Regions from separate parts of the Mesorhizobium sp. M0001 genome, predicted to be linked through region 1. Evidence: predicted binding sites of a transcription regulator. Region 1 holds the regulator's gene; the other holds the start of a gene.
What was found. The regulator HrcA, encoded in region 1, represses chaperone genes, less so after heat shock. The targets are predictions, from matches to a motif close to GTTAGCACTCNCNNNNNGNGAGTGCTAAC.

Region 1 (7,111 bases):
ATCAGCGTTGCCGGCACCGTCTTGAAGGTCTCCAGCCTGGTCAGCCGCTGCCCAGATTTCACCGGCAAAAACCCCGCAAACAGGAAGGCGTCGGACGGCAGGCCCGACGCAGTCAGCGCCGCCAGCGGCGCCGATGGGCCGGGGATCGGCACCACGCGCAGGCCGTGCTCCAGCGCTTCGCCGACCAGCCGGTAGCCTGGGTCGGAGATCAGCGGCGTGCCGGCATCCGAAATCAGCGCCACGCTCTGCCCGGCCTCGAGTGCTGCGATCAGCTTCGGTCCCGCCTCGCCGGCATTGTGTTCGTGATAGGCGGTTGTGCGCCTGCGGATGCCGTAGCGGTCGAGCAGCACGCGTGAGACGCGGGTGTCCTCGCAGGCGACTATGTCGGCGGCAGCCAGCGTTTCCAAGGCGCGCAGCGTGATGTCGGAGAGGTTGCCGATCGGCGTCGCCACCAGATACAGCGCCGGCGCCAGCGGCCGGACTGCGACCTCGGTCTGCCCGATCACATAGCTGCGTTTCTCGCCGGTCACCGGGTCTCTCCATTTCGCCCTGTTTGGCATGGCGCGCGCCGGGTTGCAAAACTCCCGAACGTCGGGCCAAACCTGACGCCGATGTAACCCGGCGGCCATGTCTTTGCCACAGTGGGGAACGAAAGCGTGGCTGGCGGATTGAATACCTGAGTCTCTTGAGGAGGAGGACAGGATGGACAGCCTGGAATTGCAGGACGTTTTCGAGCCCTATTATGCCGAGCGCAAGCGCTTCACTGCGCGAAAGGGCAAGCGTGCGCTCGCCGAAAGCGACACCGGCCTGGCCAGTCGGACGGCCACCGCCTTGCCGACGAATGTCAGGCTTTCGGACAACAAACCGGACAGCACGACGGAGCACTGACCGTACGATGCCCAATCGTTTCGATATCTTCATCACCCGTCTTGAAACGAAGAGCGCCCGCGAAGGCGCGCCGCCGCATCCGATGAACGACCAGAACAGCGTCCGCCGGGACAAGAGCGACGCCAAGCCGGCCCGGACCGGAGAGGCGCATGCCGAGAAACACCGCGGCAAGCGCCGCTTCAAGCACGACGCTTGACCTTCGCGATTGGCGAGGACCACCCTCACTTCGTCATCACGGGCGAGCAAGGAGCGAAGCGACGCGGCGCAGACTCGAGGATGACGAACGCGTGGTTGCGAAGCCCCCATAGTTCAATCGAGATATCGCGAAGCCCGTGCCTTCAGAAGGTCGATCAACTCCGGATCCATGGATCCGTAGTCATCCGGGATGTCGAGGCAGATGACGCGGGCCTTCTTCAGGCTCTCCTTGAATTCTTCTGCAGCTTGGTGCGGTGCGCTTTTTCCATCACGAAGACGATGTCGGCCCAGGCGACCAGTTCATGCGTCAGCGGCGTGTCTGCATCGTGATTGGTGCCGGCCGACTCGACCTCGATATCCCTACGTTTGGAGAACACCTGCTCGGCGGTCGGGCTGCGCAAGCGGTTCTGGCTGCAGACGAACAGGACGTTCTTCACCGACTACTCATCCCAGATCTTACGCAGATTTTTGCTGAGAGGGATGTACTGATCAAATGTGAGTCCATTCAGATCAAACTCGAGCAACTCATCCTTGGCGATTCCGCGAAGCTTATTTCCAATATATGTTATGAAACTGAGGACAACGCTGAATTCGCTCAAGTGGGTCAATTTTAGTTTCGATGTGACCGTTGCGTTCCTGATGAAAATCGCCTGAGCCTCAAAGAGGTCGTCTTGCTCTGGAGATCTCAAGATTTCGGTCAATCCAAACTCGAACACATCATCCGTGTTCAATGTCATCAAGGTCTCGTGGATCAGGAACGTCATCGCAGGAGTCACCTCGGATGCGGCGCTGGCACGCCAGCGGTTCAACAAGTCGACTTTCTAACATCCTTGCTCAAGCCGATAAATCGTCCAACAGCCCGGCCATTTGCCCTGTGGGCTCACCGCGCCAAATCCGCCACCACGGCATCGAGCACGATCATGCCGGCTGGCGTGGCGCGTAGCCTGGCATTGCCGATCGGCGCCACCAGCCCCTCATCCTGCAGCACGGTCAGCCGGGCGCTCGACAGGCCGCGCCCGGAAAACGCCTCGTAGCGGAAAAGGTCGATGCCTTCGGCCAACCTCAGCCCCATCAGCAGGAACTCGTCGGCCTCTTCGGAGCGCGTCAGGATCTCGCCGCCGGTGACGCCATGGCCCCTGGCCTCCACCAGATTGGCCCAGGTCTCCGGCATCCGCTCGGCGATCGTCACGGTGCGGTGGCCGTTCTCGATAAAGCGGCCATGCGCGCCCGGTCCGACGCCGACATATTCGCCATAGCGCCAATAGGTCAGATTGTGCCGGCTCTCGGCGCCCGGCCTGGCGTGGTTGGAAATCTCATAGGCCGGCAGGCCATGCGCTGCGGTGATCTCCTGCGTCAGCGCATAGAGATCGGCGGCCCGGTCATTATCGGGGATGATGAATTTGTTCGCCGCATGAAGGGCATGGAACGGCGTGCCTTCCTCGATGGTCAGCTGGTAGAGCGACAGATGGTCGGCGGCATGGCCGATCGCCTGTTCGAGCTCCGCCTGCCAGTCATCCAGCGTCTGGCCGGGGCGGGCGTAGATCAGGTCGAAGGAAAGTCTTGGGAATATGTCCCGTGCCAGGCCAATTGCATGCAGCGCCTCGTCGACATTGTGCAGCCGGCCGAGGAAGCGCAGATCCTTGTCGTTCAGCGCCTGCACGCCGAGCGACACACGGTTGACGCCGGCGGCGCGGTAGCCGCGAAATCGCTCGGCCTCGACCGAGGACGGATTGGCTTCCAGCGTCACCTCGATGCCGTCGGGCACCGTCCAGTTCTTCGCCACGGCGTCCAGCACCGCCCCCACCGTCTGCGGCTGCATCAGCGACGGTGTGCCGCCGCCGAGAAAGATACTGGTCACTTCGCGCGGCCCGGTCCGCTCGCTCATGGTCTTCAGCTCGTTCTCGAAGGCGCGGGCAAAGCGCTCCTGGTCGACCGGCTGGTGACGGACATGGCTGTTGAAGTCGCAATACGGGCATTTGGCGGCGCAGAACGGCCAATGGATGTAGACCCCGAAGCCCGGGCTGCGGTCCAGCGACATTAAGCTGAGCCTAACCTGGCGCGGGCGAATTTCTGGAAGGCGCGGGCGCGGTGCGACAGCGCCGTCGGCTGACCGGGCTTCCAGCCGTGTTTTTCCTCAGCGCTCATCTCGCCGAACGTCTTGTCGAAACCGTCGGGCAAAAACACCGGGTCGTAGCCGAAGCCCAGTTCGCCGCGCGGCGGCCACACCAGCGTTCCCTCAGCTTCGCCGCGATAATATTCAGCCTCGCCATTGGGGAAGGCCAGGCAGATGACGGCGACGAACCGCCCCTTGCGCTGCGCTGGCTTGGCGGCGCCGACCTCCTGCAAGGCCACTTCGGTGCGCTGCATGGCCATCCCGAAGTCGCGGCTGCCATCGGGAGCTTCGGCCCAATTGGCGGTGTAGACGCCGGGGGCGCCGTCGAGCGCGTCGACGCACAGGCCCGAATCGTCCGACAGCGCCGGCAGGCCGGTCGCCTTAGCCGCGGCGAAGGCCTTGATGTAGGCGTTTTCCTCGAAGGTGGTGCCGGTCTCCTCCGGTTCCGGCAAGCCGTAGTCCTTGGCCGACTTCGCCTCGAAGCCGAACGGACCCATCAAATCGGCGAATTCGCGCAGCTTGCCTTCATTGTGGCTGGCAACGACGATCTTCTTTCCATCGAGAGAATGCATCAAAGGCCCCAGATCCTTGGCTCGGCGAATTCGATCGAATTGCCCGAGGGGTCGCGTATGTAGATCGAGCGCCCGCCCTGCGGCCATTCGAATTCGCTTTCGATGGCGATGTTTTTCGCCTCAAGTTGCGCCTTCCACTGTGCGAGTTCATCCTCACTTGCGGCAAAGCAGAGATGGCCCTCGCCGACCGTGCCATGCGGCGGCACTTTCAGCCGCGCATCGGGCGCCGGCGGGATTTTGGTGGCTTCGGCGTTGAAGATGAGCAGCACGCCCGGGCCGCAGCGGAAGAAGAGATGGCGGCCGTCGACCTTGCCGAGGAGAGGGAGGCCGAGGACGTTGGAGTAGAAGGCTTCGGCAGCGGCGAGATCCGTGACGTAAAGCGCTGACTCAAGAATAGCGGAGGGTTGCATCAGGCACCCCCCTCTGCCCTGCCGGGCATCCCCCCCGCAAGGGGGGAGATTGGCAGTTCCGCTGGCGGCGTCTCAACGTTGATGGTTGGCGAAAACGGTAGCGACCTCTGATCTCCCCCCTTGCGGGGGAGATGGCCGGCAGGCCAGAGGGGGGTGTGAAGGATCGCCGACGTCATCACGTTAAATTCAATCAGGCCACAGCCATCTGCTGCAAGCTCACCAGCCGCTGAATGCCCTTCTTGGCCAACCCCATCAGCTCCGCGAACTGACCTTCCGAGAACGGCTCGCCCTCGGCGGTGCCCTGGATCTCGACGATGCCGCCCTTGCCGGTCATGACGAAATTGGCGTCGGTGCCGGCAGACGAATCCTCGATATAGTCGAGGTCGATGACCGGCTTGGCGTCGTGGATGCCGCAGGAAATTGCCGCGACATGGTCCTTCAGCACCTTGGCAACACTGGCCATCTGCCGCGCTTCCATCCAGCGCAGGCAATCGTAGAGCGCCACCCAGCCGCCGGTGATCGAGGCCGTGCGGGTGCCGCCATCGGCCTGGATGACGTCGCAGTCGACGGTGATCTGCTGTTCGCCCAGTGCCTGCAGGTCGACAACGGCGCGCAAGGAGCGGCCGATCAGCCGCTGGATTTCGAGCGTGCGGCCGCCTTGCTTGCCGGCCGAGGCTTCACGGCGCATGCGCTCGCCGGTCGAACGCGGCAGCATGCCGTATTCGGCCGTCACCCAGCCCTTGCCGGAATTGCGCATCCAGCCCGGCACCTTTTCCTCCAGGCTCGCCGTGCACAACACATGCGTGTCGCCGAATTTCACCAGGCACGAGCCTTCCGCGTGTTTGGAGACGCCGCGCTCGAAGGAGATGGCGCGCATTTCGTCGGCTTGGCGTTTAGAAGGGCGCATCGAGGCCTCTTTCTGTTCTTTTACGGTTGCGTCGGCGGCTTGTAGACGCATGCAGCCCATGGCGCAAAGGAAAAGGCCGGGCGATCTGGCACAGACGCCGGGTTGCGCGGGGGCGATGGAAGTCTATATCCTTGAGCCGGAGGTTTTTGGCTCGAATGACCAAGGCAGTCACCGAACCCAGTCTGCTGGCGCCCGCGCTGCAATCGCTCGACATGCGTTCGCGCGACATTTTTAGGCGCATCGTCGAATCCTATCTGAAGGACGGTGAGCCTGTGGGATCGCGCAGCCTGTCGCGCATCCTGCCGTCGTCGCTGTCGCCGGCCACCATCCGCAATGTGATGAGCGACCTCGAACATCTCGGCCTGATCTATGCCCCGCATATCTCGGCCGGGCGCCTGCCGACCCAGACCGGCCTGCGCTTCTTCGTCGATGCCTTCATGGAGCTTGGCGATCTCTCCGACGAGGAACGCCGGGTCATCGAGGCGCAGGTGCGCGCCTCCGGCTCGGGCGCGACGCTGGAACACATGCTGACCGAGGCCAGCCAGATGCTGTCGGGCATGTCGCGCGGCGCCGGCCTGGTGCTCGCCACCAAGAACGAGGTGGCGCTGAAGCACATCGAGTTCATCCAACTCGAGCCGACCAAGGCGCTGGCGGTGATGGTGTCGCAGAATGGCGATGTCGAGAACCGCGTCGTCGACCTGCCGGCCGGCATCACCGTCTCGCAGCTGCACGAGGCCTCCAACTTCCTCAACGCCCATATCAGGGGCCGCACGCTCGCCGAGGCGCGCATCGAGATCGCCCGCATCAAGGACGAGACCAGGGCAGCGCTGGACACGCTGTCGCAGGATCTGGTCGAGAAAGGCCTGGCGGTGTGGGCCGGCGCCGATAGCGGCCTGCCGGCGCGCCTTATCGTGCGCGGCCGCGCCAATTTGCTCGAAAACGTCACCGCCCAGGCCGATATCGAATTGCTGCGGCACCTGTTCGAGGATCTGGAGACGCAGGACGGGCTGATCCAGCTGCTCGACCTCGCAGAGGACGGCCCCGGCGTGCGGATCTTCATCGGCTCGGAAAACAAGCTGTTCTCGCTCTCCGGCTCGTCGCTGGTCGTGGCGCCTTACCGCGACAAGGACGCCCGCGTCGTCGGCGCGCTCGGCGTCATCGGCCCGACCAGGCTGAATTATGCCCGCATCGTGCCTATGGTCGACTACACTGCGCAATTGATTACCCGGATGTTAAGATAATTCCGAAGCCGGGATCACCGTAAAGGAGGGCGCAGAATGGCGCTTGAATCGTTCAAGGCCCAGATCAGCATGCTGCTCGAAGAAATGGTCAACCAGCCGGAGGACGAGCACGAAATCCAGGAGCAGCTGCGCGAAAAACTGCGCGAAATGCGCGCCATGGGCTTGCCGCTGCCGGAAGATCTCGTCGCATTGGAAAAGCGTCTCGACGACGATCTCGACGTCGAAGAGGAAAGTTGAGCGGTTCTCTCGTCGAATCTGCGCGCGCGCACGCTTCTCTTTTGCGGCGGCCGCACAATATCTCCCTTGTCGTGACGCGCCGACGGCGCGAGTTCGAGGAGAACAGCATGATCCGGATTGCCGGCTTCGCAGGCCTTGCCCTGCTTCTGGCCACCAGCGCCTTCGCCCAGCAGGCTGATCAACTGCTGCTGACCGGCAAGGACGCTTTCGGCGACTGGAAGGCCGACAAGCCAGGTGTGCGCCGGCTGATTAGGCCGGATGATCTGAAAAGACCCAACATCACCGGATCCGCCTCCAACAGCGCCGGCCTCGGCGATCGGCCCGAGGGCGCGAAGCCCGTCCTGCCGCCTGGGTTTTCGGCCGAACTGGTTGCTTCCGGCATTTCCAATCCGCGGGTCGTGCGCGTGGCGCCGAACGGCGACCTGTTCGTCGCCGACAGCGACGCCAACCAGATCCGCATCTATCGGCTGGCCAAAGGTAGCGCGAAGCCGGCCGAAGAGGGCATTTTTGCCGACAATCTCAACCAGCCCTATGGCATCGCCTTCTAC
Region 2 (7,111 bases), on a different contig from region 1:
CGATGGCGTCACTGTCGCGTCGACATGCAGGACGGCAATATCGGCGTTATGACTTGCCGAGGGTCCACGCATGATCTGCACGGAGTGACCGCGCCGTTTCAGCTCCGCCAGGACGTCGAACAGCATGTAGGGGCTGTCCTGGCGCAGCAGGAGGCCCCGCCGGCTCTGGAAGCGGTCAAATTCATGCGTTATGACGGCAATGCGGGCCATGGCCTTTCCATGCATGAGGTAACTCGCAAGGCAACCAACAGCCTGGAAGGAAATATGTCCAGCCTTTCCCCAAACCGTTCCGCATGACTGAGCATTGGGACGCAATTCGCCGTCACTGGCGGCTTCTCGGGTCGCCGCTGTGTCCGCCCCCGGAAGCTGTCGCCGCCTATGAGCGCGAACTTAGCCTGCAATCGGTCGATGTGGTGCTGCTCGGGGTCACGCCGGAGCTTGCCGGCCTCGGAAGGACCATGCTCGCGATCGACGAGTCCACTGCCATGATATCGGGCATCTGGCCGGGCGATACCGCCTCACGCAAGGCGGTGATCGGCAACTGGCTGGAGTTGCCGCTGGGCGACGAAAGCGCCGGGGCGGTGATCGGCGACGGCTGCCTGTCGGCGCTGGACTCCTCGGTTGCACGGCAGGCGCTGCTTGCCGAGATCGCGCGTGTGCTGAAGTCCGATGGGCGGGCTGCATTGCGCGCCTATGCAAGCCCTCAGGTGCCGGACGATCTGCAGGAGGTCCGGGCGCTGACGCTGTCCGGTGGTGTCGCGACCTTCCACGAACTCAAATGGCGCATTGCCATGGCTTGTGCCGGCGGCGATCCCGACCGCGCCATTCCGGTGCGGGCGATCCTCGACGCCTTCGATGCGCTGTTTGCCGAACGGGAGGCCCTTGCCGCGACGACCGGATGGGAGATGCCGGTCATCGGCACCATCGATGTCTATGCGAATTCGCAGACTGTCTACAGTTTCGCCCCGGCGGCGACGCTGGTCGAAGAGGCGAGCCGGTTTTTTGACAGTGTCCGCCTCGCGCCGACAGGGACCTATGGGCTGGCTGAACGCTGTCCGCTTCTGGTGCTTAAATCGCCGCGGCGCCGGTAGGGTCTGCCGTCGGATCGCGGCACGGCTCCAATTGGCACAATTGTGCTCACCGTTCGCCTTGACTCTCGAAAGCCACGCGCTTATTTCAGCGCGACGTTAGCACTCTCCCCAGGTGAGTGCTAACGCACATCCGGCACCGCCGGATCGAGGAACAGCTCTCACCGTTCTCATTCGAGGAAGAAAAAATGGCAAAGTCGAAGTTCCGCCCGCTTCATGACCGCGTGGTCGTACGCCGGGTCGAATCCGAATCCAAGACCGCCGGCGGGATCATCATCCCGGATACGGCAAAGGAAAAGCCGCAGGAAGGCGAGATCATCGCCGTCGGCTCCGGCGCTCGCGACGAAGCCGGCAAGCTGGTCCCGCTGGACGTCAAGGCCGGCGACCGCATCCTGTTCGGCAAGTGGTCGGGCACCGAAGTCAAGCTCAATGGCGAAGACCTTCTGATCATGAAGGAATCCGACATTATGGGCATCATCGGCTGATCATCGGCCTCACCGTCAACTAATTTCGGGCTTGATCGCAAGCCCCCTGCCAGGAGCTAAAAAATGGCTGCTAAAGACGTAAAATTCTCCCGCGACGCCCGCGAGCGCATGCTGCGCGGCGTCAACATCCTCGCCGACGCAGTGAAGGTCACGCTCGGCCCCAAGGGCCGCAACGTCGTCATCGACAAGTCGTTCGGCGCACCGCGCATCACCAAGGACGGCGTCACCGTCGCCAAGGAAATCGAGCTTGAAGACAAGTTCGAAAACATGGGCGCGCAGATGGTCCGCGAAGTTGCTTCGAAGACCAACGACATCGCCGGCGACGGCACCACGACCGCGACCGTTCTGGCGCAGTCGATCGTCCAGGAAGGCCACAAGGCCGTTGCCGCCGGCATGAACCCGATGGATCTGAAGCGCGGCATCGACCTGGCCGTGACCGAAGTCGTCGCGGCTCTCGGCAAGGCTGCCAAGAAGATCAAGACCTCCGAGGAAGTTGCCCAGGTCGGCACGATCTCGGCCAATGGCGACGAGTCGGTCGGCGCCATGATCGCCGAAGCGATGCAGAAGGTCGGCAATGAAGGCGTCATCACGGTTGAAGAAGCCAAGACCGCCGAGACCGAGCTGGAAGTCGTCGAAGGCATGCAGTTCGACCGCGGCTATCTCTCGCCCTACTTCGTCACCAACGCCGACAAGATGGTTGCCGAGCTCGAGGACGTCTACATCCTACTGCACGAGAAGAAGCTGTCCAACCTCCAGGCCATGCTGCCGGTTCTCGAAGCCGTCGTGCAGACCTCCAAGCCGCTGCTCATCATCTCGGAAGACGTCGAAGGCGAGGCTCTGGCCACGCTGGTCGTCAACAAGCTGCGTGGCGGCCTGAAGATCGCCGCCGTCAAGGCGCCGGGCTTCGGTGATCGCCGCAAGGCCATGCTGGAAGACATCGCCATCCTGACCGGTGGCCAGGTCATCTCGGAAGACCTCGGCATCAAGCTCGAGAACGTCGGCCTCAACATGCTCGGCCGCGCCAAGAAGGTGTCGATCTCCAAGGAGAACACCACCATCGTCGACGGCGCCGGCAAGAAGGCCGAGATCCAGGGCCGCGTTGCCCAGATCAAGCAGCAGATCGAAGAGACCACGTCGGACTACGACAAGGAGAAGCTGCAGGAACGTCTGGCGAAGCTCGCCGGCGGCGTTGCGGTGATCCGTGTCGGCGGCGCGACGGAAGTCGAAGTCAAGGAAAAGAAGGACCGCGTCGATGACGCCCTCAACGCGACCCGCGCGGCCGTGGAAGAAGGCATCGTTGCAGGCGGCGGCGTCGCACTGCTGCGCGCTTCGGCCAACATCAAGGTCACCGGCGTCAATGCCGACCAGGCTGCCGGCATCAACATCGTTCGTCGTGCACTGCAGGCTCCGGCCCGTCAGATCGCTTCGAACGCAGGTGCTGAAGCTTCGATCGTTGCCGGCAAGATCCTCGACAACAAGGGCGCGACCTACGGCTACAACGCCCAGACCGGCGAGTATGGCGACATGATCGCCATGGGCATCGTCGACCCGGTCAAGGTCGTTCGCACCGCTCTCCAGGACGCGGCTTCGGTCGCCGGCCTGCTCGTCACCACCGAAGCCATGATCGCGGAGGCCCCCAAGAAGGAGTCTGCTGGCGGCGGCATGCCTGGCGGCATGGGCGGCGGCGGCATGGGCGGCATGGGCGGCATGGATTTCTAATCCAAGCTATCTGGCTTATGCATACGGAAAGGGCGCCGAGAGGCGCCCTTTTTGTTTTGGAAAGCGGATGGTTAGGCGGCGCTGTCCGCCTGCCGCGCAACCTTGCCTGCAAGCACCGCCTGCTCGACAAGCGCCGCGACCTCGTCGGCCACCACCAGCACCGGGCCACGATCGCGGGTGGCCCTCGCAATCACCATCAGCCCTTCCAGCGAGGATTCGACCAGCAGTGCCAGGGCATGCGCCCGGCGTTCGGGCACTCCTGCCCTGACAAAGGCCTGTCGCAGCAAGCCGATCCATTGCTCGAAAGCCGATCGGCAGAGTTCCGCCAGTTCCGGCACATCGGTGGGTGAATCCAGCACCACCGGCGCGATGGGGCAACCCAGCGAAAAATCATTGTCCTCCAGCATGCGCCCGACCGACTGGTAGATGTGATGGACGGCCACTGCAGGATCGCTCTCGGCTGCCAGTGCTTCGCCCAGCCTTTTCGTGACGTCGGCAACGCTGTTGCGCGTCACCTCGATGACCAGTTGGTCCTTGCCGCCTGGGAAATGAAAATAGAGCGAGCCGCGCGGCGCCCCGCTGGCGCCCAGAATGTCGTTGAGCGAGGTGCCGTGATAGCCGCGCTGCCTGAGCAACAGGCCTGTGGTCTCGAGTATGCGGGTGCGGGTGTCGTTGGCCATGTCAACCTCTGTCAGCAGTGACGCATTATAGGCCTTGCCAAGAATATGACAATCGGTCTATATAATATGTGGATCAGTCTATATACTATTAAGGAGAGTGACATGCGCAGCTACCGTCTCGAAGGGTTTGGTGGAACCGAATCCCTGGCGATGCGCGACGAGGCGCGGACGGAACCGAAACCGCATGAGATCGTGGTGCGAGTCCGCGCCGCCTCGCTCAATCGGCGCGACACGATGATCCTTGGCGGCACCTATCCCTTGCCGGCGCGGCAAGGCATCGTGCCGCTGAGCGACGGAGCCGGTGACGTCGTCGCAATCGGCGATGCCGTCACCCGTTTTGCCGTCGGCGACCGCGTCACCGGCAGCTACTTCGCCCGCTGGATCGATGGCCGCATCAATGCCGGTCTGATCGACCAGCTCGGCTGTACGCTTGACGGCATGCTGACTGAGTTTGCCGTGCTCGACGAACAATGGGCGGCGCGACTGCCCGATCATCTGAGCTGGCACGAAGCGGCGACGCTGACCTGCGCCGGCGTGACGGCCTGGAACGCGGTGACCGGGACCCGGATTCCGAAGCCTGGTCAATGGGTTCTCACCATCGGTTCGGGTGGCGTTTCGCTGTTTGCTCTGCAGTTCGCCAAGTTGCTCGGCTGCCGGGTTGTCGCCATCACATCGCGCGCGGAGAAGGCCGACAGGCTGCGGGCGCTGGGCGCCGACCTCGTTGTCTCCAGCACCGACATACCGGAATGGGGCGGCTGGGCGCGCGAGCAGACAGGCGGAGTCGACCTCGTCGTCGAAACCGGCGGCCCGGCCACCTTCGCGCAGTCGCTGATTGCCAGCACGCTTTATGGACACATCGTGCTGCTGACGCTGCAGGACGCCAGTGGCAGATCGATCGAGATGCCGGCAGCGCTTTATCAGCGCAGCCTCGCCACCATCAGCCGCCTGTTCGTCGGCAGCCGCAGCAATCTTGAGGCCATGCTGCGCGCCGTGTCGCAGCATCGCCTCAAGCCCGTTGTCGACAGGGTCTTCCCCTTTGCCGAAGCCCCAGAAGCGTACCGCCACTTCCAGCAGGGCGACGTGTTCGGGAAGGTTGTCATCGACTGCGCCTGACCCAATTGCCCGCTTTTCAACCCCGAATCAGGAGAACGACCATGACCATCCGTGAAGCTTCCGCAGAATGGCAAGGCACGCTGAAGGAAGGCGGCGGCCGTCTGCGGCTTGGCAGCGGCGTCTTCGAAGGCGCCTATTCCTTTCCGTCGCGGTTCGAGGACGGTCCGGGCACCAATCCCGAAGAGCTGATCGGGGCAGCACATGCCGGCTGCTTCTCGATGGCGCTGACCTTCATCCTCGGCCAGGAAGGCCACGTCGCCCGCACCATCCGCACCGTCGCCAAGGTGCATCTCGGCGCGACCGCCGCCGGGCCGACGATCACCCGCATCGAGCTCGAAACGGAAGCAGAGATTCCCGGCCTTCAGCCTGCCGAATTCCAGCGTATGGCGGAGACGGCGAAGACGACCTGCCTTGTCTCTCGCGCTTTGGCCGGCGTTACAACCATCACCCTCAAGGCCGAGCTGGCCGCCACCACTGCCACGGAACAATGAAAACCAGGAGGTATGAGATGAGCCAGGACAGCATCACGAGCATTCATCCGGGCGACCACTCTAGCCAGACGGCCGAGATCATGCGTCGCTTCAACGATGTGTTCCAGTTGCACGATCCGTCCGCGCTTGCCGAGTTGGTGGCGCAGGATTGCGTTATCGAAAACACCGTGCCGGCGCCGGACGGCGCCCGCCATGCCGGCAAAGAGGCATGCATTGACCTATGGTCGGCGATCGCCACCCAGCCCGGCACGCGCTTCGACCTCGAGGAAACCTTCGTCGCCGGTGAACGGGCGACGATCCGCTGGCGCTACTTCATGGCCGACGGCAACTCCCTCCGCGGCGTCAACCTGATGCGTGTCGCGGACGGGCTGATCGTCGAGGCGATGGGTTACGTCAAGGGATAGAAGCGTTGCCCGATACGGCACTCCCGTTCCCAGCCCGGAATCTCGCTCAAGTCGAGTTTCCGGGCCGGTTTTCTGGTCACTGGATGACGCGGTGCAGCTTCACCGTGGTGCTGGGACTGTTCTGGATGGTCTGGAAGATCACGCAATAGCGATCCGTGAGTTCGAGCAGTTGGTCGAGCTGACTTTGGGGAGCGTCGGTGTCGATGTCGAACCGCAAGCGGATTTCCTTGAAGCCGACTGGAACACCCGCAGTCACGCCGAGCGTGCCGCGAAGATCGACGTCACCTTCCGCGGAAACTTCGGCGGACCTGATCGGAATTTCGAGCACGGCCGCCGCCGCGCGCATCGAGACACCGGCGCATGCGATCAGCGCCTCCAGCAGCATGTCGCCGGAGCACAGTTCCTGGCCGCTGCCCCCGGCCATCGGATGAATGCCGGCAAGCGCCAGCCCGCGTCCGGTCTCGACCTTGCAGGTCACGGTGGACGCGTCGGCGACGCCTTTGGCCTTCAAGGTGAGGAACGCGGCCTTCGCATCCCTGCGATAGAGATCCTTGATCGGCTCCTGCGTGGCGCGAAATGTTGCGATTTCCATGAACAATCTCCTGTCTTGAATTGTCGTTGTCAAAAATGGCGAGCAGTGGCCGGGCCTTATTCCGGCACCGCGATGCCGGAGCCGCCGAGCTCAGCCGGAAAGTCCCTGAGCTTGGGCAGCCCATCCTTCATCGGCAGCACGGTCTCAGCGTAGTTGACGTGAACCCCAGGCGTGAATTTCACGCCTGGTATGGTTGCCGCATAGACATCGACCAGGCCGAGCGGCGGATGAACGGTCATCAGATGACCACCGCATTTCGTGCAGAACTGGCGATCGCTCATTTCGGTCTTCTCGAACCCGGACAGGAACTCCGCGCCCCTGGTGACCTTGACGTTCTGAGGCTTCCACAGCGTGAAGGCGTTCACGGGAGACGCCGACCACGATCGACACGAACCGCAATGGCAATAGCCCATTGCCTCGGCGGCTCCGTGCACTTCGATTTCCACGGCGCCGCAAAAACACCCGCCCTTATGTACCGTCATGACATTTGTCCCTGGTTGGTTTCGACAGCACTCAGCGCCCTCTCTCGGCAGCGCTTG

Region 2: a site for HrcA is predicted at 1,187-1,215, ahead of groES (co-chaperone GroES). Genes of this name have one in related genera too.

What each region holds. Positions count from the first base shown of each region.
Region 1 covers NZ_JAMYVS010000006.1:200,635-207,745, reverse strand. Annotated here, with positions in the region: gene rsmI (16S rRNA (cytidine(1402)-2'-O)-methyltransferase) at 1-530, opposite strand, end outside; gene NKK50_RS19080 (hypothetical protein) at 703-888, shown strand; gene NKK50_RS19075 (hypothetical protein) at 896-1,084, shown strand; partial or broken gene NKK50_RS19070 (low molecular weight protein tyrosine phosphatase family protein) at 1,198-1,520, opposite strand; gene NKK50_RS19065 (hypothetical protein) at 1,524-1,892, opposite strand; gene hemW (radical SAM family heme chaperone HemW) at 1,964-3,121, opposite strand; gene rdgB (RdgB/HAM1 family non-canonical purine NTP pyrophosphatase) at 3,121-3,768, opposite strand; gene NKK50_RS19050 (VOC family protein) at 3,768-4,178, opposite strand; gene rph (ribonuclease PH) at 4,369-5,085, opposite strand; gene hrcA (heat-inducible transcriptional repressor HrcA) at 5,241-6,326, shown strand; gene NKK50_RS19035 (hypothetical protein) at 6,363-6,563, shown strand; gene NKK50_RS19030 (PQQ-dependent sugar dehydrogenase) at 6,671-7,111, shown strand, end outside.
Region 2 covers NZ_JAMYVS010000005.1:373,012-380,122, forward strand. Annotated here, with positions in the region: gene NKK50_RS17315 (hypothetical protein) at 1-210, opposite strand, end outside; gene NKK50_RS17320 (class I SAM-dependent methyltransferase) at 294-1,091, shown strand; gene groES (co-chaperone GroES) at 1,277-1,573, shown strand; gene groL (chaperonin GroEL) at 1,637-3,292, shown strand; gene NKK50_RS17335 (TetR/AcrR family transcriptional regulator) at 3,364-3,972, opposite strand; gene NKK50_RS17340 (zinc-dependent alcohol dehydrogenase family protein) at 4,075-5,085, shown strand; gene NKK50_RS17345 (OsmC family peroxiredoxin) at 5,127-5,576, shown strand; gene NKK50_RS17350 (nuclear transport factor 2 family protein) at 5,594-5,980, shown strand; gene NKK50_RS17355 (OsmC family protein) at 6,057-6,572, opposite strand; gene NKK50_RS17360 (GFA family protein) at 6,629-7,054, opposite strand.